DNA from 3 places in the Kineosporia sp. NBRC 101731 genome. Region 3 is predicted to be linked to each of the others. Evidence: riboswitches for the same ligand, from Rfam matches in the RefSeq annotation. Region 3 holds a riboswitch; each other region holds the start of a gene.

Region 1 (7,836 bases), on a different contig from region 3:
TTGCCGTCCACGTCCCAGAACCGGGTACCCTCCGCGCGGGCGGAGAACAGCGGGAAGGCCGACTGCGGGATGAAACAGCCGTTCACCGGGCCCAGATGGCCGTAGACGCCGGAGGGGATGACCTGAAGGGCCCGCTCGAAGGCCTTGCGGCTGGCCTCGTACGTGTAGGTGCGCATGTCACTTCCCCAGGTACTGACCGGTGCGGTCGAGAATGCGGTTGAGATTGTCGATCATCGAGATCACGCCGCGCATCGACATGCGCCCGTCGCTCACGGCCGCGATCGCGGACGTCGTGCCGGAGAACACCCCACCCGCAAGATCCAAATCACTGAACCGCAGAGCGGCCTGCGGTGGTTCGGTGGGGTTCTCCACGAAGGTGAGCCGATGGTCCTGTACCCACACCTGATGACGCAGGTCGTCACCGACCTCGAGATCGACCCGCCCGTCGCGCATCTGCCCGGCACTCACGCGTCCGCTGCGGTCCTCATTACCGATGACCGCGACGGCCGCCAGCGCGACCCGCAGGGTCAGGCGCACACTGGCGGCCCGGAACACCGGGTCGGGCAGGTCGTCGGCGGTGGGTTCCAGATAGCGGCCGAGGATCTGGCTAATCGGGGTGAAGACGCCGGTCAGGAAGCGCAGACCGGTGGGCCCGCCGAACGGGACCGGCTGGGCGGTACCGGCGATGACCCGGTTGAAGTGGTCGCAGGAGGTGAACACCAGGCCGGCGGTCGCGCCACCGGTGCCGGGCCGGATGCCGTTACGGTCGAACGTGTACGAGCCCCTGGGCCCGCCGCGCACCACCAGCCGGAGCGTGACCGGTTTCGCGAGCGGCAGCAGGAGCTTCTCGGCCTCGGGCACCAGGGAGGCCAGCAGCGGCAGGGCGCCGAGCACGGCCTCGAGGTTCACCCGTGCGGTGACGCGCGGATCGATGTCGGTGAGCATCGTTGCCTCTCAGACGTTCTGGGGGCCGGTGGCGGTGCGGGCGGCGATCGCCACAACGATGCGCCGGGGTGCCAGCCGGGCCCCGAGGGCGTTGAGCCGGTGCTGACGTCCCCAGGTCAGGCTAGGTGCCGATGAGGGGCGCGGCAGGATCTTCCCAGCCCGGTCGACGCTTTCCCCAACGTTCACGACGTTGCTCACACCATTCCCTCACTCAAATTGGTCAAGCGTCCAACTTGGGTCAGAGTGGCGCATGCGCCGGGCCGGTGGCCAGCACCGCAGGCAATCTTTACGCCGCTTTACGCAGGCGAAATATCAGGGCGAGGGAACCGGGTCGTCGTACTGGCCGAGGGCACCGGTCAGGAGCCTCCCCTTGACCACGGGCCACCCGTTGGCCGTGCAGCCGTGCAGGCCCAGGGTCTGCTGCTGCATCACCGGGGCCTTCTTCCCGGCGCCGGGGCACAGTTCGTGGCTGTGACCGAGGGCGTGCCCGGTCTCGTGGTTGATCACGTACTCCCGGTAGATGCCCAGTGAGGCACCGTACCGGGGCACGCCGTGCACCCATCGCGCCACGTTCACCACGACGTTGGCACCGTTCCGGCAGGACGTGTACTCGTCGACGTGGCCGACCGCCTCGTCACCGCACAACTGGTCGCGGGTCTTGGGCGTCGCCAGGTAGATGGTGAAGTCGGCGGGACGGCCGGCCGCCACCCGTTGCAGGCGGACATCGCCCGTGGCGGTCCAGCCCCGGGCACCACCCAGCGTCTTCACCACGGTGCGGGCGAACTGATCAGCGGTGACCCCGGAGATGTCCCTCTCCACAGCCACCCGGTAGCGGAACAGCCGGCCGCTGCTGCCCGCCACCCGGCTGTGCCCCGGCGCCACCGTCCAGGTCCGCTTCCCGGCGCGGGGATACGTGATGGGAACGGCCTTCGACCTCGTCGAGGTGGCCACCGCCGAGGGCGTGGGGCTGGGTGTGGGCAGCGCCGTGACCGACCGGTGGCCGGCGGGAACGTAGGTGATGGTGACCCCGGTAAGACATCCCGACAGCAGCAGGGTCACCACGGCGAGGAGGACCACGCCCAGGAATCGACGTGGTCCCCGGTGGGCTCCGGCCATCTCGGAGTCATGACCCGATCGCACTTCGTGTTCCTCCTGGAGGTCCCGCCGACACCTGCCCCCCTTGGACGTTGGGTGGCGCCGAAAAGGTTGCCCCAGACGATAACGCGCTCAGCGATCGGCGCTCACACCGCGGCGGCGAAGAACTCCCGCTCCAGCTGGGCCGACCTCTCGAAGGCCCGCCACATCTGTTCCCGCTGCGGTGGGGACACGGCCCCGGCCACCCGGTCGGCGATCTCCCGGGCCTGCCGGGTGGCGTACTGGAACAGCGGATCGGCGTAGGTCTCGATCCATTCGGCGTAGGGGTTCCCCGCGGCGCGAGACGCCAGCCGGTGACCGATGTCGGCATACATCCAGTAGCAGGGCAGCACCGCGGCCACGCCCTGCCCGTAGCCCGTCTCGACGGCCTGACGCAGGTGGCCGAGGTAGGCGTGGGTCGCCGGCCCGGGCGCGGGGCGTTCGCTCGCGCCCAGCCAGGTACGGTGCAGGTTCGACTCCGTGGTCACGCAGGCGGTGGCCGCGGCCACCCAGAACGCCCGCTCGACGGGATCGTCCGCCAGCTGCCCGAGCCGGCTCAGCACGCCCGCGTATCCCTCGAGGTAGTAAGCGTCCTGGGCGAGGTAGTAACGGAAGGCCGCTCCCGCCAGGGAGCCGTCGGCCAGGCCGGTCAGGAACGGGTCGGTATCGGTGGCCCGACGCAGTCCGTCGACACGCTGCCACCATTCGTCACCGGCACTGGTGCTCAATCCTGCGCGCTGCCACAACCCGGCGAAATGACTGACCGGCCCGTGCCCCTGCCCGACGTTCAGTTGCTCACCGTGGCGAAGACTCTCGGTCAGCCAGCGCTTGGACCGGTCGATACTCGTGAACCAGTCTCCCGTCGCCACCTGCCAGGTCGCGACGGCCGACGACAGGGAACAACCGGTGCCGTGGGTGGACGACGTGTGGACGCGCGGGGCATCCAGGCGGAGCACCGGGTCGGTCGCGCCCGCATCCACCAATGCGTCGCTGACCTCGTCCCCGGCCAGATGACCGCCCTTCGCCAGGACCCGCACGCCCCAGCGACCGGAGACCTCCAGGGCCTGCCGCACCACCTCGTCCCAGTCCCGCGCCGGCCCGGCATCGGCCAGCACGGCCAGTTCGGGCACGTTCGGGGTCACCAGCCCGGCCAGTGGCAGCAGGTCGCGCAGCGCCTGCTCGGCCTCGGGCGTCAGCAGCCGGTCGCCGCTCGTGGCCACCATCACCGGGTCGAGCACCACGATCGGCGGCCGCACACGCCGCAGCCAGCCGGCGACCTCGGCGATGATCTCCGGGGCGCCGAGCATGCCGATCTTCACGGCGTCGGTCTCGACGTCGTCGCTGACGGAATTCAGCTGCTCACGCAGGAATCCGGTCGGCGGGGTGTGCACCGAGCGTACGCCGCGGGTGTTCTGGGCGACGAGCGCGGTCACGACGGCCATCCCGTAGCCGCCGTTGGCCGCGATGCTCTTGAGGTCGGCCTGGATGCCGGCCCCTCCGGTCGGGTCGGTACCGGCGATCGAGAGGACGCGCGGGGTCACCGTCAGCGTTTCCGGCCCGCTGGTCACGGGGCCGCTCATGCCGCCCACGCGGCCCGGTAGGAGGCGGCAGCCGCGGCCGGGTCGCTCGCGGCGCAGATCCCGCTGACCACAGCCACTCCCGCCAGGTCGCTGCCACTCAGCGCGGCGGCGTCGGCGATCTGGATGCCACCGATCGCGACCGCCGGCAGGGCAGACAGTTTCGCTCGCTCCCGCATCCCGTCGACCCCCAGGGGCTCCGGGGCGTCGGACTTGGTCGCCGTGGCCCTCAGCACCCCGATACCGACATAGTCCACGCGTGCGGAACTGGCTGCGGCAGCCGTCAACTGGTCCGGATGGGAGGCACTGACACCCAGCACGGCGTCCGGCCCGATCAGGTCCCGGGCACTGGCCGCGGGCAGATCCTTCTGCCCCAGGTGCACCCCGGCGACCGGAGCGCCGAGGTCGCGGGCCGCGAGGTACACGTCGACGCGGTCGTTGACCAGCAGGGTCACGCCTTCCGGCAGCACCTGCCCGATCTCCAGCACGGTACGCAGGAAAATCCCCGCGGGCTGGTCCTTCTCCCGCACCTGAACGGTGGTGACGCCCCCGGAGGCGGCCGCCACGACCAGATCGGGCAGGGAGATCCCGGCCCTCCGGGCACATGCGGCGTCGGTGACCAGATAGAGACTGAGGTCGGGTGCGGTCATGACACGCGCGCCAGACGCTCGACGTCGTCACCCGTGACCGAGGACAGCGCATCGAGGAACGCGACAGCGAAAGAGCCTGGCCCACCGGCCACCGCGGCGGCCTGCTCGGCCGCCACCGTGTAGGCGAGTACCGCGGCCGTGGTCGCGGCGAAGGCGTCGGGATCGACCGCGGCGAAGGCCGCCATCACCGCCCCCAGCGCGCAACCACCCCCGGTGACCCGTGTCAGCCATTCGTGCCCGTTGGCCAGACGCACGCTGCGGCGGCCATCGGTGATCAGGTCGACGGGACCGGATACCGCGACGACTCCGCCTGTCTTCCGGGCAATGTCACCGGCCGCCCGGGCCGCGTCATCGACCGTGGACGTGGCATCGACCCCGCGCCCACCCGCACCGGAACCGGCCAGCGCGAGAATCTCGGAGGCGTTGCCGCGCACGATCGTAGGGCCCACATCGTAGAGCCGGTGGGCCAATTCGGTGCGCACCGGCAAGGAGCCGATGGCAACCGGGTCGAGCACCCAGGGGGTACCCGCCTGTTGCGCCGACGCGGCCGCCACCTCCATCGCCGCCCGCCGCTCGGCGTGCGGGGTGCCGAGATTGATCAGCACACCACCGGCCGCCTGAGCGAAAAGGCCCGACTCCTCGGGAATATCGACCATGGCCGGAGCCGCGCCGAGGGCCAGCAGCACGTTCGCGGTGAAATTCACCACCACGTCATTGGTGATGCACTGGACCAGCGGCGTCTGCCGCCTGACCCGGGTCAGGAGCTCGGCCGTGGCCGTCACAACGGTGTTCTCGGGTACGGCAAAATCCGTCATCCGAAGACATCCCTTCGCTAGTGCAAACTAGATCAGGTTCGACGGGTCTCATCTCAGCCCCCCTTGGTAGGGGCACCCCGTGTCTCTGCGAGGACGTTCCCACTTCCGGCCATTTCGCGCAAGGCCGCAGGCGATCAGCCACTGATCCCCGCGAGATCACCGCGAGGTCACAACGAGAGCAGCGCCGACACCTGCGGTGAGTAGGTGGCGTAGAGCACCAGCGCGGCCCCACCGATCGCGGCGCCGTCCTGGACCAGCGGTGACAGCTCGACCCGGGCGGTGCGGATCTGCCGGGCCAGCGGACGCGTGCGCAGAGCTCGTTCCACCGTGCGCCGGAACCGGTCCTCGACGTGCCGGATACCCAAGCCACCCAGCACCACGAGTTCGACGTCGACGATGTTCACCACGTTCACCACCACGGTGGCGACGTGCTCGGCCGCCTCGTCGGCGATCTTGGCGGCGAACCGGTCACCGCCGGCCGCAGCCCGGTACACCGCATCGTGAGTGAGAGCCTGCGGATCGCCGCCGCACGACAACACCGAGTCCGCTCCCCCACCCGCCGCCAGGCGCCGCCGCACGTCGGCCACCACCGCCGCCGGGCTGACCAGCGTCTCCAGGCATCCGGTGTTCCCGCAGTAGCAGAGGGGCCCGTCGGGACGGACCGAGGTGTGCCCGAACTCGGCGGCGTTCATCGAGCCGCCGCGATACACCTGATGCCCCAGCACGAGCCCGCCGCCGACACCGGTGCCGAGAAAGACGTAGGCGAAATTCGCGACGCCCCGACCGGCCCCGGCCCAGCGTTCACCGATCGCGGCCGCGGTCGCGTCGTTCTCGAGGGTCACCGGCAGGCCGGTCGCCTCGGCGACCAGACGTCCCAACGGTACCCGGGTCCAGCCGGCCAGCTGCGGCGGGGCCATCAGCAGGCCGCGACCGTGGTCGATCGGCCCTGGTGTGACGATGCCCAGCCCGAGAACCTCCTCGCGCGTGACACCCGCGGCCACCAGCACTTCGTCCACCAATTCGGCCACCGCCGCCGCGATCAGGGCCGGGTCGGCGTCCGGAGGGGTCGGGCGCCGCAGGCTCCCCAGCGGAGTACCCAGAAGGTCCACCACGACACACGACAACTCGGCCGGGTCGAAGTGCACACCGACCGCCCGGCCGGCCGAAGCATTGACCAGCAGCCGCGTTCGCGGCTTGCCACCGCTGGAGCGCCCTGACCCGTCCTCCCGGACGACGCCCTCCGCGATGAACCGGCGCACGATTCCCGAAACCGTCTGCGGTGTCAGGCCTGTGAGCTGGGCGATCTCCACCCGGCTGATGCCGTCCGCGAACCGGATCTGATCCAGCACCACGGCCCGGTTGTACTGAGCGACTTTGGAGAGATTGGTTCCTGTCTGCCGCACGCGACCACGTCTCCCGTTACCGTTCGTCTCACGTTCGCCGACATGGGTCCAGACGCCGTTGACTTAGTAAATCAATTGAATTTAGTGTTCGGCAGCAGTCGGTGAGTGTTGGGCGGGGAACGGTCGTCAAGCGGTCACCGGCGACGGATGATCACGGACGATCACCCGCTGAGCCGAAACGGCCACCATGGCCGCGGCCTTGGAGGAGACATGGATGCGGCTCCACTTCTGGAGATGCGCTCGATCACCAAGGACTTCCCGGGAGTCAAAGCCCTCGCGGATGTGAACCTGGTGGTCCGGCCCGGCGAGATCCACGCCATCTGCGGCGAGAACGGCGCCGGGAAGTCAACGCTGATGAAGGTTCTCAGCGGGGTCTACCCCTACGGCACCTACACCGGGGCCATCGTCTACCAGGGATCGCAGACCCGGTTCTCGGACATCCGCAGCAGTGAGCGCGCGGGAATCGTGATCATCCACCAGGAACTCGCCCTGGTGCCGGGCATGTCGATCACCGAGAACATCTTCCTCGGGAACGAACCCCGCCGCCTGGGCCGGATCGACTGGACAGCGGCCAACCGCAGAGCCTTGGAGCTGATGTCGATGGTCGGCCTGAAAGACGACCCCGACACCCTGGTCAAGGACATCGGTGTGGGCAAGCAGCAGCTCGTCGAGATCGCGAAGGCGTTCGCCAAGGACGTGAAGCTGCTGATCCTCGACGAGCCGACGGCCGCCCTGAACGAGAACGACTCCCGGCACCTGCTCGACCTGCTGAAAGGCTTCAAACAGCGCGGGATCACCTCGATCATGATCTCGCACAAGCTGAACGAGATCGAGGCGATCGCCGACTCGATCACGATCCTGCGCGACGGCCGCACGATCGAGACCATCGACGTGGCCACCGACGGCGCGAACGAGGACCGCATCGTGCGCGGCATGGTCGGACGCGAGCTGAACAGCCGCTTCCCCGATCACACCCCGCACATCGGCGAGGTGTTCTTCGAGGTCCGGGACTGGACCGTGCGCCACCCCGTCTCCACCGAGCGACTCGTCTGCAAGGGCTCCAACTTCACCGTAAGGCACGGCGAGATTGTCGGTTTCGCAGGTCTGATGGGCGCCGGGCGCACTGAGCTGGCGATGAGCCTGTTCGGCCGCTCGTACGGGATCTTCCTCAGCGGTCAGATCATCAAGGACGGCAGGCCGGTCGAGCTGAAGTCCGTCGCCGACGCGATCAAACACGGCCTGGCCTACGTCAGCGAAGACCGCAAGGCCATCGGCCTGAACCTGCTCGACGACATCAAGACGTCGGTGGTGT
Region 2 (7,836 bases), on a different contig from region 3:
GTCTATCTGGAGATCGATCCGGTGACGGACGAGACCGAGGGTTACCGCCCCGGTGCCGTGGTGGCCCTGCTCGACCCGGCGGCCGTGCAGCTGCCGATCGGCCTGACGCTGCCGCCCGGTGTCGCCGATCTGCTGCCGGTCTCCGTCGACGGCGACCCGGTGTCGCACGGCCCGATCGTCTTCGGCCACGGTGCCGTCTCGATGGCCGGCACCCGGCTGCCGGTGCTGCGCTGGTGGAACCCGACCGTGCCCAAGCAGGTCATGCCGCCGCCGGCCCCCGAGCTGCTGCCCACGGCCCTGCTCGACCAGTTGCTGGAAGCTGCCGCGGAGCCCCTCGCCGAGGGTCTCGACCTGCTGCGCTCCGGTGACACCGAGAAAGCCTTCGAGGCCCTGCTCGGTACCGGCCCGGGGCTGACACCCGCCGGTGACGACGCTCTGGTCGGTGCCCTGGCCGCGCTGGCTGCCTGGGCCCCGCGTTCCACGGCCCACCGCCTGCTGGCCGACGGTGTGGCGGGTGCCGACGGTCGCACGACGGCCATCTCCGCCGCCCTGCTGCGCTCGGCTGTCGCCGGTGCCGTGGTGCCCCAGCTGATCCGTTTCGTCGGCGCCCTGAGCACCGGCGACCCGGCCGCCATCCGCCCGGCCCTCGAAGAGGTGCTGCCGGTCGGGGCCAGCTCCGGTGCGGCCATGGCCGCCGGCGCCGTCGCCCAGCTGACCAACCTGATCCAGGGGCCGGGCCGCCGGCGCGTGGCCATCGACGCCACCGGGCCGATCAGCGCCCTGTACTGACGTCTGGCCGACTTCTGGCTGACTCCAGCAGCATCCGCAACATCCGGGCAGGCCGTCCATCGGGCGGCCTGCCGTCTTTTGTCCGGGGCGCACAGGTCCGTCCGGGCGTGCCCGGTGACCGTGCGGCTTGAGCCCTCGCACCGAGGTTCTCGGCATCGCTCTGACAGGCGGCTTCGACATGCCCGTTTTCACCCCTAATGCCGTCGCGCAGAGTAGTGAGCCGTAGTGTCTGGGTGACGGAATGTCGATCCGGTGAGCTGTTCGGGTGAGCGCCGGACTCCGTCGTTAAAACCCCCGGGGTCGCGTCGATAGGCATCTCGGTGGGGTTCACGAAGGATCCCGAAGCTCTCTCACGGAGGAGACACGCATGCGTACCCCCAAGTTCACGGTCAAGCGGGCCGTCAGTATGACCGTCGCCGGCGCCCTGGCCATCGCGGGCACCGTGGCCGTCGCCAACATCGCCCAGGCGGCGAGCACGGCCATCAAGATCAGTCCCGCGGCCACCGGTTCGACGGCGGGTGGAAACCAGCTCACCGTCACCGGTACTGGCTTCCAGGATTCCACGGGTGCGGACGTGGCCGCGGCGGTCAGGTTCATCCTCGGCACCACGTGTGGTGTGGACGCGACCGCCGGTACGGCCGCCACCGCGTTCAACGTGGTCTCCAAGACCAAGGTCGGGGTCACCTCGCCGGCGGTGGCCGCCGGTAGCTGGATGCTCTGTATCTTCGACGGCACCACGGCCACCCAGACCCTTCTGGGCGGCGGTAAGTTCGTCGTCGCGGCTCCGGCGACCGCCACCACCATCTCCGGTGCCGTCACCAACGTGGCCAAGGCGTCTGCTCTCGGCGGCACCACGGTCGTCGTGACCGGCACCAACTTCTCCAAGACCACCACCGCCACCATCGACGGGGTCAAGGCCGCGGCCACCTACGTCAGCGCCACCAAGCTCTCGGTCAAGCTCCCGGCGCACGCTGCGGGCACTGGCTTCAGCATCAAGGTGGACAACGGTTACGGCTCTGCTATGACCACCGACACGGTCAGCTTCGTGCCGGTCGTCACCGTCTCGCCGACCAGCGGCAATGGGACTGCCGGCAACGTGGTCACCATCACTGGTAGTGGTTTCAGCGGCAGGACCTTCAGCGAGGTGGCCGGCATCTCGATCGCCTTCCTCCCGGCCGGGACCGCGCTGGTCTCCGGAACCACCACGATCGCTTCGCTGGACACCTGCACCAGCGTCATGGTGGAGTCCGACACCACGCTGAGCTGCAAGGCCCCGGCGCTGACCACCGGTGCTTACTCGGTGCAGTTCCTGACCGCGCTTGCCAGCGAATACGACGCGGACTACAGCACCATCTCGAAGAGCGCCACCTACACGGTTGCCGCTTTCTGATCAGGTAGGAGGAGTCAGCACCAGCTGAACCAGCACCGGAGCCCGGTCCCCCTCACGGGGGGCCGGGCTCCGGCCTTGGGGAAAGTCCTGGGCGCGGAGCCGTCGCATGGGCGAGGATGCCTCTCCCCGACAGTGAGGCTGGTGCCCCCGATGGTCATCCCGATCGATTTCCTGCGGATCGCCGCGAACGGCACCGAACAGTTCGCCGACGTGCTGGAGTCCGCCGACCTGGGGGCGCCGGTGCCGTCCTGCCCGGGCTGGACCGTCGTCGACCTTGCCGATCACGTCGGTGGGGTGCACCAGTGGGCCACCCACGCGATCGTCGTGGGCAACGCGGGCGGGAAGCCCACCGCCGCGCCGCGCGACCGGGACGGGCTGGTCGCCTGGTACCGGGAGTCGGCCACCGGCCTGCTGCGGGCGCTGCGGGAGAGGCCGGACGACGCCCCGGCCTGGCACTTCGGGCCCGGACCGCAGGTGTCGGGCTGGTGGAAGCGGCGGCAGGCACACGAGATCACGATGCATCGGTGGGACCTCCACCAGGCGCTCGGCCGGGAGAACCGCATTGATCCCGCGCTCGCGGCCGACGGGGTGGACGAGGTCCGCAGGATTTTCTTCCCCCGGCAGGTGCGGCTGGAACGGATGCCACCGCTGACGCAGTCGCTGGCCGTGGTGGTGGCCGAGACCGGGCAGGAGTTCGTATTCTCCGGCGACGGCACGACGGACGAGCCGGCCGACGCCACGGTCACCGGGCCCGCCGAGGCGCTCTATCTGGCTCTCTGGCACCGCATCTCGCCCGACGACCCGTGCCTGGAGATCACCGGCGAGGTGGAGGTCGTTCGTTCCGTGCTCGGCGCGCAGGTGACTGCGTGACCGTGCTCATGGAGAAGTTCGGTATCCGCCGGAAAAGGGCCTAGGGGCGCACCACGTCGGCGATCGAGCGGATCTGGTCGGGGGTGACCCGGCAGCAGCCCCCGACGATGCGGGCGCCCGAGCGCAGCCAGCCGTCCACGTCGCCGAGCAGAAGGCCCTGTGATGCCGGCAGCCAGGCCCGGTGCACCGCGTCCCAGCCCTCACCGCTGTTGGGGTAGACCACGCCGGGTTTACCGCCGAACTCGACGGCCAGGTCGACCGCGAGCCCCACGCCCGACGGGTCGGTGCAGTTGACGCCCACGGCGATCACCGAGGACACCGACGTGGCCATGGAGAACGCCTCCCCGGCGGGTTCGCCGCGGCGGGTGAGCAGGCCGTCGGTGGTGAGGCTGAGCCACGCCGGGTGTCCCAGCCGGTCCAGCTCGGCGAGCAGGGCCTCCACCTCGGCGAGGGAGGGAATGGTTTCGACGGCCAGCACGTCGACGCCGGCCTCGGCCAGGAGCTCGAGCCGGGGACGGTGGAAGTCCCGGAGTTCGTCGACCCCCACCGATCCGTAGTCACCGGTGTATTCGGCGCCGTTGGCGAGCATCGCACCGTAGGGCCCCACCGAGCCGGCCACCAGGGCCTCGCGACCGGACTCCTCGACGGCCCGGCGGGCCAGCTCGACCGATCGCCGGATCAGTTCCTGACCCGTGGCGAAAGGGATTCCCGCGCGAGAGAAACCCTCGGCCGAGGCCTGGTAGCTGGCGGTGGTGACGATGTCGGCACCGGCGTCGAGAAAGGCCCGGTGCGCGTCGACGACGGCGTCGGGGGCGTCCAGCAGGAGCTGGGCCGACCAGAGAGTGCCGGAGATGTCGTGGCCCCGGCTCTCGAGCTCGGTGGACAGACCCCCGTCCAGGACGAGGGGCCTGTCCATCAGGTCGATCACCGGTCAGTCCCGCACCAGGGCCTTGGGCATCTTGCCCGTGGACCTCACGTAGTAGGCCGCAGCCTGCCGCGTGGCGAACATCCGGGCGACGCCCATGATCGCGCCGGACAGCGCGGCCCAGGCGATGGCCTCTTTCCAGGTGGTCTCCGGGTCTTCGGGCACGGTCGGCGGCTGGCCACCGGTTGCGCCCTTCCAGATGATGTTGAGCGACTGGTTGGCGGCCTGGGCCGCCGCAATCGCCGACGCGGCCGACAGGATCTTCCACATCACCGAATTCATGCTGTTCTCCTCATCGCACCGCCGGATGTCCGTACTGGGACTCAACTGGGACTCAGGTCAATCCTGACCTAAGGATCGCTCCCGGGCATTGCCAGGGGGGCGTCAGAGCAGGGCGATCACCCAGCGCACCACCGGGATGAGCACCGGGGCGCTGATGCCGAGCATGCTCAGCAGGACCAGCAGCGCGAGCAACCGGGCCAGTGGGCTCGGCCCGTGGCCCGACGTCGTGGAGCTGCGCAGCATCCTGAGGATCACCGTCACAGGGTGGCACGGGTCCTGCCGGAAGTCCTAGGCCTCACAGAAACCACTCAGTAGGTGTACCGTCACAAGCGCGACAGGGGAGCGCCAACAGGGCGCTGAGAGTGCAGGCAACTGCAGACCCTCGAACCTGATCCGGGTCATGCCGGCGAAGGGAGTCGAGCTTCTCGGTCATGGCCGAGCTGTGTGCCTTCGTCTTCGGAGGGGCGCGGCGGCGGGTCACGGCACCCCTCCGAAGACGGAGGAGCAACACCCATGAGAAACATTCTCTGGACCGGTCCGCGGCTGTACGCGGCCCTGGCCGCGATCGCGCTGGCGATGGTGATCTACCTGGTCGGCCTGCCGGCGGGCGTCTCGGTCTTCGACACGACACTGGCCGACCTGACACTGCCGATCGCGCTGTTCGTGGGCACGGCCGGCGTCGCGATCACCGCCGCCACGGCGAGGGCCGGACGCTGGCGGGTCGTGGACATCGTCACCGCCAGCGTGCTCGGTGTCGCGGGCGGCCTGGTGTTCGCGGTCTGGAACGCTGCCTCCACCCCGCTGCGGGACGCGATGGTGCCTCCCACCTCGGCGATCATCGCCGGGGTATGGCTGTTCCCGGCCGTGCTCGGGGCCCTGGTGGTGCGCAAGCCGGGCGCCGCGGTCTACACCGAGCTGGTCGCGGCGGCGCTCTCCGCGCTGGTGGGCAACGAGTGGGGCTTCTCCACGGTCTGGTACGGCCTGGTCGAGGGCATGGGGGCCGAGGTGGTGTTCGCCCTCGTGCTCTACCGGCGTTACGGGCTGCCCACCGCGCTGTTCGCCGGGGCCGGGGCCGGTGTCGCGGTCGGCCTGCTCGACAGCCTCATCTACTACCCGGAAACGCTCGGTGCGGCCGGGAAATTGGCCTACGTGCTGATCGCGATGGCTTCGGGTGTGGTGATCGCCGGGATCGGTTCGTGGCTGCTCACCCGGGCCCTGGCCGCCACCGGAACCCTGGCCCCACTGGCCTCGGGACGCAGCGCCGAACGTGTCTGAGGCCCGCCCTCCGCTGATCGAGGCGCGGGGCTGGGGCTGGCGGCACTCCACCCGCAAGGCCTGGGCGGTGCAGGGGCTCGACCTGCGGGTCGAGCCCGGCGAGCGGGTGCTGCTGCTCGGTGCCAGCGGGGCCGGTAAGTCCACCCTGCTCGCGGGTCTGGCCGGGCTGCTCGACCCGGAGGAGACCGGAGGGGACGAGGAGGGGGCCCTGCTGCTGGACGGCGTGCAGGCCCGTCGGGCGCGGCAGGAAGCCGTGCAGGACGGGCAGGCTCTCACCGGCCTGCTGCTGCAGGACCCGCAGGCCCAGACGGTACTGGCCCGGTGCGGTGACGACGTGGCCTTCGGGCTGGAGAACCACGCCGTGTCCGACATCTGGCCCCGGGTGCGGAAAGCCCTGGAAGGCGTGGGGTTTCCCTATGATCTGGCCCATCCGACCGGAAGGCTGTCCGGTGGGGAACGGCAACGGCTCGCCCTGGCCGGGGTGCTCGCGCTCGATCCGGGCCTGCTGCTGCTCGACGAACCCACCGCCATGCTCGACCCGGAGGGCGCCGACCTGGTGCGCCGCACGATCGCGACTGTGCTGGAACTGACCGGTGCGGGCTGCATTCTCGTTGAGCACCGGGTGCAGCCGTGGCTACCGTTCATCGATCGGGTCGTGGTGCTGGAACCCGGCGGTGGCGTGTACGCGGACGGACCGCCGGATCAGGTCTTCGACGAGCAGGCTTCGTCGCTGGTCGCGGCGGGTGTGTGGGTGCCTGGAGGGCGTCCGGAATGGAGGACGCGGGTGAGCGGGGAGGTTCTGCACGACCACGAACGGGGTTTGCCACTGCTCACGGCGGAGAAGCTGGCGGCTCGCCGACCGGGTCAGGCCGAGCCTCCGGTGCGGGACGTCGACCTGACGGTCCGGGCCGGGCGGGCGCTCGCCGTGACCGGGCCCAACGGGGCCGGGAAGTCGACCCTGGCGTTGGCCCTGGCGGGCCTGACCGCTCCCGCGGCCGGCGACCTCACGGCCTCCGAACGGCTTGCGAAGGGTCTCGGCCCGCACCCGCACGCCTGGAAGGCGGGTCAGCTGGTGAGCCGGATCGGCACGGTGTTCCAGGACCCGCAGCATCAGTTCGTCGCGCCGACCGTGGCCGGGGAGCTCGCGGTCGGGCCGGAACGGGTTGCGGCTCAAGGTAAAAGCTGGTGGCAGCGCCAACCGGGCGGGCACGCGTCCGCCATCGGGTCGGAAGAGATCCTGCAGCGCCTGCGGTTGGACCACCTGGCGCGGGCCAACCCCTACACCCTGAGCGGGGGCGAGCAGCGGCGGCTCTCGGTGGCGACCGTGCTGGCCACCGCCCCCGACGTGCTGGTGCTCGACGAGCCGACCTTCGGGCAGGACGCGCGCACCTGGACCGAGCTCACCACGCTGTTGCTGGAGTTGCTGGGCGAGGGCCGGGCGGTGGTCGCGGCCACGCACGACCTCGACCTGGTGACGGTGCTGGCCGACCACGGAGAGGTGATGGCGCTGTGACTGCGCTGCTGGAGGGTCTGGACATCCGCGAGGCCTCCCGGGCGCCTCTGGCCCGGGCCAATCCGGCCGCGAAACTGGCTGTGGCATCGGTGATCTCGATCGGCCTGATCCTCACGGTGGATCCGGTGACGGCAGGGGTGGCCCTGGCCCTGGAGTTGCTGGCGCTGCCCTTCTGCGGTCTGAGCCCCCGGAAACTGTTCCGCAGCAGCTGGATCATCCTGCTCGGGGCGATCCCGGCCGGACTGCTCACGCTGGTGTTCGGGGTGGACGACGGGGCCACCCTGATCGGGCTCGGCCCGGTGACGATCACCGAGGGCTCGCTCAGCTCGGCGATTGCGATCACCCTGCGGATCCTGGCGATCGGGCTGCCCGGGGTGGTGCTGCTGGCTACCACCGACCCCACCGACCTGGCCGACGCGCTGGCCCAGAACCTGCACCTGCCGCACCGGTTCGTGCTCTCCGCCCTGGCCGCTCTGCGCCTGGTCGGTCTGCTGGCCCAGGAGTGGCAGACGCTGACGATGGCCCGTCGTGCCCGGGGTCTCGGCCATGGTCTGAAACAGGCGCTGGGTCAGGTGTTCGCGCTGCTGGTCATCGCGATCCGGCGGGGTACGGTGCTGGCGACCACGATGGAGGCCCGGGGATTCGGGGTGGACGCACCCCGCACCTGGGCGCGGCCCAGCCGGTTCACCTGGTTCGACGGGGTGGTGGTGCTGGGTGGTGTGCTGGTGGCGGTGGCTTCCACGGCCGCGGGGATCGCGGCAGGCACCTGGAACCTGGTGCTCACCTAGGGGT
Region 3 (7,836 bases):
GCAGGAAGTCGTCGTCCCCGGCGGCGCGGGCCCGCAGGCGTCCGGCCAGGTCTCCCGCGGTGATCATGGGGAGCGTGGGCGGTGCCAGGCGGGTGATCGGTGCCCGGGTGGCGTCGGGGATGAGGCGGAACGTGCGCCACGACCAGGTCTGTACGTCCAGGGTCAGCACCCGCCCGAGCAGGCTCTGACCCGTGCCGGTGATGAGTTTGACCGCCTCGGCGGCCATGATCGAGCCGAACAGGCCACAGACAGCCCCCAGGACGCCCGCGTCGTTGCAGTCGGGCACGGAGCCGGGGGCGGGTGGCTCAGGGAACAGATCGCGGTACTGCGGGCCGTGTCCGCCCCAGAAGGTGCTGGCCTGGCCCTGGGACCGCAGCACGGCGGCCCAGACCCACGGGATGCCGGTCAGCACACAGGCGTCGTTCACCAGGTAGCGGGTGGGGAAGTTGTCCGAGCCGTCGAGTACCAGGTCGTACTGCTCGACCAGCCCGACGGCGTTGCCGGTGTGCAGCCGTTCGCGATGTCGTTCGACGCGCACCAGCGGGTTGGCCCGCCGCACCGCGTCGGCGGCGCTGTCGACCTTGGACCGCCCGACGTCCGCACCGGTGTGGATCACCTGTCGCTGCAGATTGGACTCCTCGACCACGTCGTCGTCCACCAGCCCGATCGTGCCCACGCCGGCCGCGGCCAGGTACTGCAGGGAGGGTGAACCGAGGCCTCCGGCCCCCACCAGCAGCACGCGGGCGGCCTTCAGCCGTCGCTGACCGGTCCCGCCCACCTCCGGCAGCACCAGATGGCGCGCATAGCGCCGGTGTTCGGCCTCGGTCAGGGGGCCTCCCGGGGCCACCAAGGGCGGACGTACGTCACCGGTCACGCGCGGTCCCCGAACTCGGCCAGGCCCACCGGCGTCGAGGAGGCCAGCGCCCGTTCACGTTTCGGGATACGCCCAGCGAGCCGGGCCGCGCGCCCGGCCTGGACCGCCAGCCGCATCGCGACCGCCATCCGCTCGGGGTCGTGCGCCCGGGTCACCGCGGTAGCCAGAAGCACACCGTCACACCCCAGCTCCATCGCCAGGGCTGCGTCGGAGGCGGTGCCGATCCCGGCATCGAGAAGGACGGGAACGCCGGCCCGCTGGGCGATGAGAGCGATGTTGTGCGGGTTCAGCACACCCAGGCCGGTGCCGATCGGCGCGCCCAGCGGCATCACCGCAGCGCAGCCGGCGTGTTCCAGTCGCTGTGCCAGCACCGGGTCGTCATTGGTGTAGGCCAGCACGGTGAAGCCCTCGTCGACCAATTGACCCGCCGCGTCGAGCAGTTCACCGGCGTCCGGGAGCAGGGTGTCCTCGTCGGCCACCACCTCCAGCTTGACCCACGACGTGCCGAGCAGCTCGCGGGCCAGCCGGGCCGTCAGCAGGGCCTCACGGGCGGTGCGGCATCCGGCGGTGTTGGGCAGGACCTGCACACCCACCCGGGTCAGGATGTCGAGCAGCCCTCCATCGGCCGTGGGGTCGATCCGGCGCATCGCCACGGTCGTCAGCTGTGTGCCGGAGGCCCGCAGCGCGCTCTCCAGGATGCTCAGGTTGCCGGCGCCACCGGTTCCCATCACCAGCCGGGACGTGAAGGCCTGGCCGGCGATCCGCAGCGGCTCGTCCGACAGGCCGGACTGCCCGGGCTGCCCGGCCTGTTCCAGCATCGGGGTGCTGACCTCAGGCGTGCTCGTCATCCGCCCGCCACCGCCCCGAGAATCTCGAGCCGGTCGCCGGGACACAGCCGTGTCGTCGTCCACTGCCCGGCCGGGACCACGTCGTCGCCCAGGGCCACGGCCACTCCGGTGGGTGGGCCGCCCTGGCTTCCAGCGACTTCGGGCCCGGCGAGTTGTCGCAGTAGGTCCGCCACGGTGGCCTCACCGGGCACCTGCACGGGTTCGCCATTGACGATCACCTCGAGCATCGTGTTCTACCTCCGTCCGGCCGTGGCCACCGTGGTGGTGTCACGGCCTGTCGTCGATGTACCGGGCTGTTCGAGCCGCCGGGGATCGCACACCCGCACCGGGCCGGCGGGCACGTCCCCGTCGGCCAGGGCAGCAGTCACAGCGTCGGCAGTGACCCCGCACAGCAGCACACCGTTGCGGTGGTGGCCGGTCGCCAGGATCAGGCCCGGGACCGCGGAAGGCCCGATCAGGGGCAGGTTGTCGGGAGTGCCCGGACGGCATCGCGCCGCGGTTTCGGTGAACTCCAGTTCCGATACCCCGGGCACCAGGGCCCGGGCGTCCTGCAGGAGATCGTGCACGGCGCCGGCGGTGACCCGCTGGTCCAGGCCGACGTCCTCGCTGGTCGCCCCGACCACCAGTTCACCGTTCTCGCGCGGCACCAGGTACACGTCCCGGCCGTGCACCACCGCGCGGACGGTGCGCCGCAGGATGTGATCACCCGCGGGCATCCGCAGCCGCAGGATCTGCCCCTTGACCGGCCGTACCGACGGCACGACCGACCGGGCCCACGCGCCGGTGGCCAGCACCACCCGGAGGGCCCGCACCAGTGCCCCGGAGGCCAGACGGACGCCGGCGAGCACCTCGTCCACCCGTTCGGGGGTGCCTGAATCCTGAACGGTGACCACCCCGGCGGTCGTGGCCGCGATCCGCAGAGCCTCCAGCAGCCGGCGCGGGTCGATCTGGTGGTCGTCGGGGATCAGTGTGCCCGCGCTGACCCCCGGATCCAGCGTCGGTTCCAGTGCGCGGCAGCGCCGACCGGTGAGGGCCTCGACCGTCAACCCGAGACCGGCCTGCAGGCGCCGGGTCTCGGCCAGGCGGGCTCGGTCGTCGGCGGTCAGGGCCACGGCCAGGGTGCCGCACCGGCGGTACCCGGTGACCAGGCCGCTGACCAGCTCGAGTTCGCGGACGAAGTCCGGGTATCCCTGCGCCGCGTGACACCCCAGACGCAGCAACGGTTCTTCGCCGGGCTGCACCTCGCTGACGGGGGCGAGCATCCCGGCCGCCACGCCGGAGGCCCCCGATCCGGGCGCAGGGTCGACGAGGATCACCTGCAGCCCGCGCTGGGCCAGCCGCCAGGCACAGGCCGTGCCGACGACACCGCCGCCCAGGACGACCACATCGGTGGCCGGAACAGGCGTGCCAATTACCATGTTCGAGCTCCCTTCGCCGGCATGACCCGGAGCAGGTTCAACGGTCGGCGAGATGTTCGCCCTCTCAGCCCTCGGTGGGCTCCCGTGCTGGCATCACCATACCCCGCCCAATGCGACACTTCGGCGCATGCCCCGATCCCCGCACCCGGCCCTGATCCGGGCCCGCCTGTATCTCTGCTGCGATTCCCGTTCCCGTCAGGGCAATCTCACCGACTCTTCGGACGTCGTGCTGGCGGCTAGGGTGGACGTCATCCAGTTGTGGGAGAAGGTTCTGGCAAGCCGCGCGCGAGCTGGAGCTGCTGGAGGTGTTCGGCGCTGCGGTGCAGCGGCACGGCCGGTTACCCGCGGCTGGCGACCGGAACGACATCGCCTCGATCGCCCGCACCGACGTCCTGCACCTGGGCCGGAACGGATCGAGAATTCTTGGGCGTCGTTGGTCGGCGAACACCTCGTGACTATCGACCGTGATCATCCCGGGAAAGGGCGGTGTTCGGCGACCGGTCATCGCCAGTTCGGCAAGCAGTCGCGGAATGTCCGCTCCAGGCAGCGACCGGTGACGGTGAGTCGCTTCTTCCGGAAATAATTCAAGAGCAAGTTGTTTCGCATGTGCGGTGCGATCAGTCGTGCACGGCGATGATCGTGGCGAAGGCCTGCTGGATCAGCTGGGACAGAGGAGGCCGGTTTTCGGCGTCGCGGTCGCGCAACTCCCAGTCCCGGATCAGGCCGCTGCGCAGGGCGGCGAGCGAGGCCCGGGCGAGGATATCGGCCACGAATTGCGGCTCCGGATCATCGGAATTGGGGGTTGAGGCCGCGATCAGGCGCGCGCGCAGGGGGATCGCTATCGCCTCCTCCACCCGGAAACCGACCGCGTTCGGGGCGCGGCGGAGCTTCGGGCCGGGCGGGCCCTCGTGGAACATCCACAGGGGTGAGGGCCGGTTTCCCTGGGCGATCTTCCACGCCACGGTGGCCAGGCCCATCTGGACGGCTGTCAGCGGTCCCTCCGCGGCCGGCCGGGTCCGGATGGCCTCGGTCAGGTCCGGAAGCCAGGACAGGGCGTCGTCCAGGATCAGTTCCTCCTTCGCGGCGAAGTACCGGAAGAAGGTGCGTTCGGTGACGCCAGCGGCATCGGCGATGTCCCGGACGGTGGTGTTCTCAAAGCCCTGCTGCTCGAACAGCCGGTCGGCGGCGGCCTGCAAGGCCGTGCGGGTGGCCAGTTTGTTGGCCTCGCGCTTTCCACCGGTAGACGTCACAGGCAAAGCATTTCACGATCAGCCCCCGACTACCTAAAGTCACTCGTCGCATTGTCTGGGCAAACTTGTCAGCCCTGACACTTTTGCCTAAAACTGTCAGTCGTGACAGATTTTTTGAGTGCGCGGCCCGGTGGCCTCTACCGGCTGGGACGTTTCTGCGCCCGCCACCCCGGGCCGGTCGTCCTGCTCTGGCTGGTCCTGCTCGTCGGCGTCACGCTCGGCCACCAAGCCCTGGGCGGGCAGTACTCCGACGACTTTGAGCTGCCCAATGCCCCTGCTCAGCGGGGTGCTGATCTCCTGCAGATGCATCAGTCCAGTAGCGGTGCGCAGAGCGGTCAGGTCGTCTTCACCGTGCGCGAGGGAACGCTGGCTCAACAGAAGGCGGCGATCGACAGTTCGGTCGACGCCATCCGCCGTCTTGGCCATGTGCAGTCCGTAACCGACCCCATAGACTCTCAGGACGGCCGGACCGCCTACGTCACTGCCGGTTTCGACAAGAATCCGAGCGCGCTGGGTGACGCCTTCGTCACCCAGATCGACGATGCCACCGAGTCGGCCCGTCGGGCGGGCGTCAACGTGGAGTACGGCGGTGAGCTCGGTCAGGCTGCCCGGCCGAAGACCGGCGACGCGGTCTCGGAACTGATCGGCATCGGCACCGCGGTCGTAGTGCTGCTCCTGGGTTTCGGCAGCGTCGCCGCGGCCGGCCTACCGATCCTCTCCGCAGCGATCGGGGTGCTGGCCGGGATGGGGCTGCTCGGCATGCTGGCCGCCGCCACCACGTTCGCCACGGTCTCGCCCACGCTGGCGATCATGATGGGACTCGGCGTCGGTATCGACTACGCGCTCTTCCTGGCCACCCGCTTCCGCCAAGACCTGATGGAGGGCGGCGAACCGGCCGAGGCGGCCGGGCGGACCGTGGAAGGCAGCGGGCGATCGGTCCTGATCGCCGCAATGACCGTGGTCATCGCGATGCTGGGGCTCTATGCGTCCGGGGTCTCCTTCATCGGCAAGCTCGGTCTGGCGGCGGCGCTGACCGTCGCGGTCGCCGCGGCGGCCGCCGTCACGCTGGTGCCGTCGCTGCTCGGCCTGGCCGGCAAGCGGATCGACCGGCTGCGCGTCCGCTCGGCCGTCGCCGAGGCCGGTAGCGGCGAGAGCGACGTGTGGCACCGGCACGCGGCCCGGATCGGACGCCGTCCCTGGCTGTATCTGGCCGGCGGGGTGGCGCTGCTGGCCGTGATCGCCCTGCCGACGTTGTCGATGCAGCTGGGACACGTGGACGCCGGTTCCGATCCGGCCGACTTCACCAGTCGGCAGGCCTACGACGCGATCTCCGACGCGTTCGGCCCCGGTGCCAACGGACCGCTGACCATCGTGGTGGACGTCTCGCACGCCGACACGGACGTGTCAGCCGATCTGCAGAAGGCTCTGCAGGGCGTCCGAGGCGTGGCCTCGGTCTCGAAGGTGCAGGCCACCAAGGACGGGGACGTGCTCGTGGCCACGGTGATCCCGACGACCGGACCGCAGGACTCCTCGACCGAGGAGGTGCTGCGCACCTTGCGCGACGACACCCTGCCCAAGATAGTGGAGGCCCATGACGCCCACGGATACGTGACCGGGGCGACCGCCTTCCAGCTCGACTTCCGCGACAAGATCGTCTCCCGGCTGCCGGTGATCATCGCTGTGGTGCTTGCGGCGGCGATGCTGTTGCTCCTGATCACCTTCCGCAGCGTGCTGGTGGCCATCAAGGCGGCGGTGCTGAACCTGCTGTCCATCGCCGCGGCCTACGGCGTGGTGGTGGCGGTGTTCCAATGGGGCTGGGGCGCATCACTCTTCGGGGTCAGGGAGACCGTGCCCATCGAGTCCTACGTACCCATGATGATGTTCGCGATCGTGTTCGGGCTGTCCATGGACTACGAGGTGTTCCTGCTCTCGCGGGTCCGCGACGCCTGGCTGCGCACGCACGACAACCGGTTGAGCGTGGGCGAAGGGCTGTCGGTGACGGCGCGGGTGATCAGCTGCGCGGCGCTGATCATGACCAGCGTCTTCGCAGCATTCGTGCTGTCCGACGTGATCGTGGTCAAGATGCTCGCCCTCGGACTGGCGGCCAGCGTGCTGATCGACGCCACGATCATCCGCTTGATCGTCGTCCCGGCCACCATGTTCCTTCTGGGCGGCGGCAACTGGTGGATCCCCCGCTGGGTCGACCGGATCCTGCCGCACCTCGAAGCTCACACCACACCAGCTCCTTGATCCATCAGGGAAAGGCCTCCTGCCGTGCAACACGTGAATCTTCCCGACGGACGCAGTCTTGCCTACGACAGCATCGGATCCTCCGACGCGCTGCCCCTGGTGTTCCATCACGGATCACCCGGCGGCGCGGTCCGGCTCAGACCCCTGACCGAAGCCGCCTACAAGCACGGGCTCCGACTGATCACTTTCAGCCGCCCCGGTTACGGCACCTCCACTCCTCACCCTGGTCGTAGCATCGCCGACGTAGCCGCGGATGTGACCGAGCTGTTGGATGCCCTCGGCACGGAAAAGTTCCTCACCATGGGTCATTCGGGCGGCGGCCCGCACGCGCTGGCCTGCGCCGCGCTCCTGCCGCAGCGGTGTCTCGGCGCTGCGATCGTCGCCGGAGTCGGGCCCTTCGCCGCGCCGGGCCTGGACTTCCTCGAGGGCATGGCTCCGGAGAATCTGGCTGAGTTCGGCGCTGCTGTCAAGGGAACCAGCGAACTGGACGCCTACCTGTCGGCCGAGGCGCAGGGCCTGGCTACCGTCCGGCCCGAGGACGTCGTCGCGGCGCTCGGCGGCCTGGTGGGGCCGGCCGACCAGGCCGCCCTGACCGGTGACGCCCTTGAGCACATGGTCGAGACGATGCACTACGCCGTCTCCTCCGGGATCGCCGGCTGGCGGGAAGACGATCTGGCCTTCGCCAACGACTGGGGATTCGCGCTGGAGGACATCCGCGTGCCGGTGAGTGTGTGGCAGGGAGTCCAGGACCGGATGGTTCCCCTCGCACACGCTCTTTGGCTCGCGGACAACGTCCCGGGCGCCGCGCTGCACGTCGAATCGCAGGACGGGCATCTGTCGCTGTGGTCCCGGTTCGGCGACATCGTCGGTGACCTCCTGGTCGCCGTCACGGAAAATTCCTGACCGCTCATCTGATCCGAAAAGTAGGTACACGGTATGAACACCAACCGACGACAGGTCATCAAGGCGGCCACGGCGACCGCGGTCGCCGCCGCCGGAACCCTGGGGGCCAAGTCAGCGTTCGCATCACCGACCCCGACCCCGACCACCACCACAGCCATTCCCACCAAGGGCGCTGCGGTCGTGCTCCTGGGTACCGCCGCCGGACCCGTCCCGATGCGAGGACGGAAGGGAATCTCCAGCGCCCTCGTGGTGGACGGGCGGATCTACCTGATCGACATGGGGCACGGCACCTT

What was found. Region 3 has a riboswitch for thiamine pyrophosphate ahead of thiO (glycine oxidase ThiO). Riboswitches for the same ligand answer to the same signal wherever they lie in the genome.
Region 1: linked by a shared signal. The riboswitch ahead of thiM (hydroxyethylthiazole kinase) and the one ahead of thiO (glycine oxidase ThiO) in region 3 are both predicted to bind thiamine pyrophosphate.
Region 2: linked by a shared signal. The riboswitch ahead of QSK05_RS02160 (ECF transporter S component) and the one ahead of thiO (glycine oxidase ThiO) in region 3 are both predicted to bind thiamine pyrophosphate.

The regions. Positions count from the first base shown of each region.
Region 1 covers NZ_BSTC01000003.1:500,748-508,583, reverse strand. Annotated here, with positions in the region: gene QSK05_RS12220 (aminotransferase class III-fold pyridoxal phosphate-dependent enzyme) at 1-176, opposite strand, end outside; gene QSK05_RS12215 (hypothetical protein) at 178-945, opposite strand; gene QSK05_RS12210 (hypothetical protein) at 955-1,143, opposite strand; gene QSK05_RS12205 (DUF3152 domain-containing protein) at 1,258-2,022, opposite strand; gene thiD (bifunctional hydroxymethylpyrimidine kinase/phosphomethylpyrimidine kinase) at 2,187-3,659, opposite strand; gene thiE (thiamine phosphate synthase) at 3,656-4,306, opposite strand; gene thiM (hydroxyethylthiazole kinase) at 4,303-5,121, opposite strand; TPP riboswitch at 5,114-5,211, opposite strand; gene QSK05_RS12185 (ROK family transcriptional regulator) at 5,289-6,524, opposite strand; gene mmsA (multiple monosaccharide ABC transporter ATP-binding protein) at 6,672-7,836, shown strand, end outside.
Region 2 covers NZ_BSTC01000001.1:504,875-512,710, forward strand. Annotated here, with positions in the region: gene QSK05_RS02130 (oxamate carbamoyltransferase subunit AllH family protein) at 1-789, shown strand, start outside; gene QSK05_RS02135 (IPT/TIG domain-containing protein) at 1,157-2,179, shown strand; gene QSK05_RS02140 (maleylpyruvate isomerase family mycothiol-dependent enzyme) at 2,330-3,049, shown strand; gene mmuM (homocysteine S-methyltransferase) at 3,090-3,965, opposite strand; gene QSK05_RS02150 (DUF4235 domain-containing protein) at 3,981-4,256, opposite strand; gene QSK05_RS02155 (hypothetical protein) at 4,359-4,511, opposite strand; TPP riboswitch at 4,583-4,688, shown strand; gene QSK05_RS02160 (ECF transporter S component) at 4,770-5,531, shown strand; gene QSK05_RS02165 (ATP-binding cassette domain-containing protein) at 5,524-7,044, shown strand; gene QSK05_RS02170 (energy-coupling factor transporter transmembrane component T family protein) at 7,041-7,832, shown strand; gene QSK05_RS02175 (NADH-ubiquinone oxidoreductase-F iron-sulfur binding region domain-containing protein) at 7,836-7,836, opposite strand, start outside.
Region 3 covers NZ_BSTC01000004.1:371,039-378,874, reverse strand. Annotated here, with positions in the region: gene QSK05_RS14655 (ThiF family adenylyltransferase) at 1-874, opposite strand, end outside; gene QSK05_RS14650 (thiazole synthase) at 871-1,692, opposite strand; gene thiS (sulfur carrier protein ThiS) at 1,719-1,949, opposite strand; gene thiO (glycine oxidase ThiO) at 1,956-3,140, opposite strand; TPP riboswitch at 3,132-3,236, opposite strand; gene QSK05_RS14635 (TetR/AcrR family transcriptional regulator) at 3,758-4,390, opposite strand; gene QSK05_RS14630 (MMPL family transporter) at 4,493-6,640, shown strand; gene QSK05_RS14625 (alpha/beta fold hydrolase) at 6,674-7,543, shown strand; gene QSK05_RS14620 (MBL fold metallo-hydrolase) at 7,577-7,836, shown strand, end outside.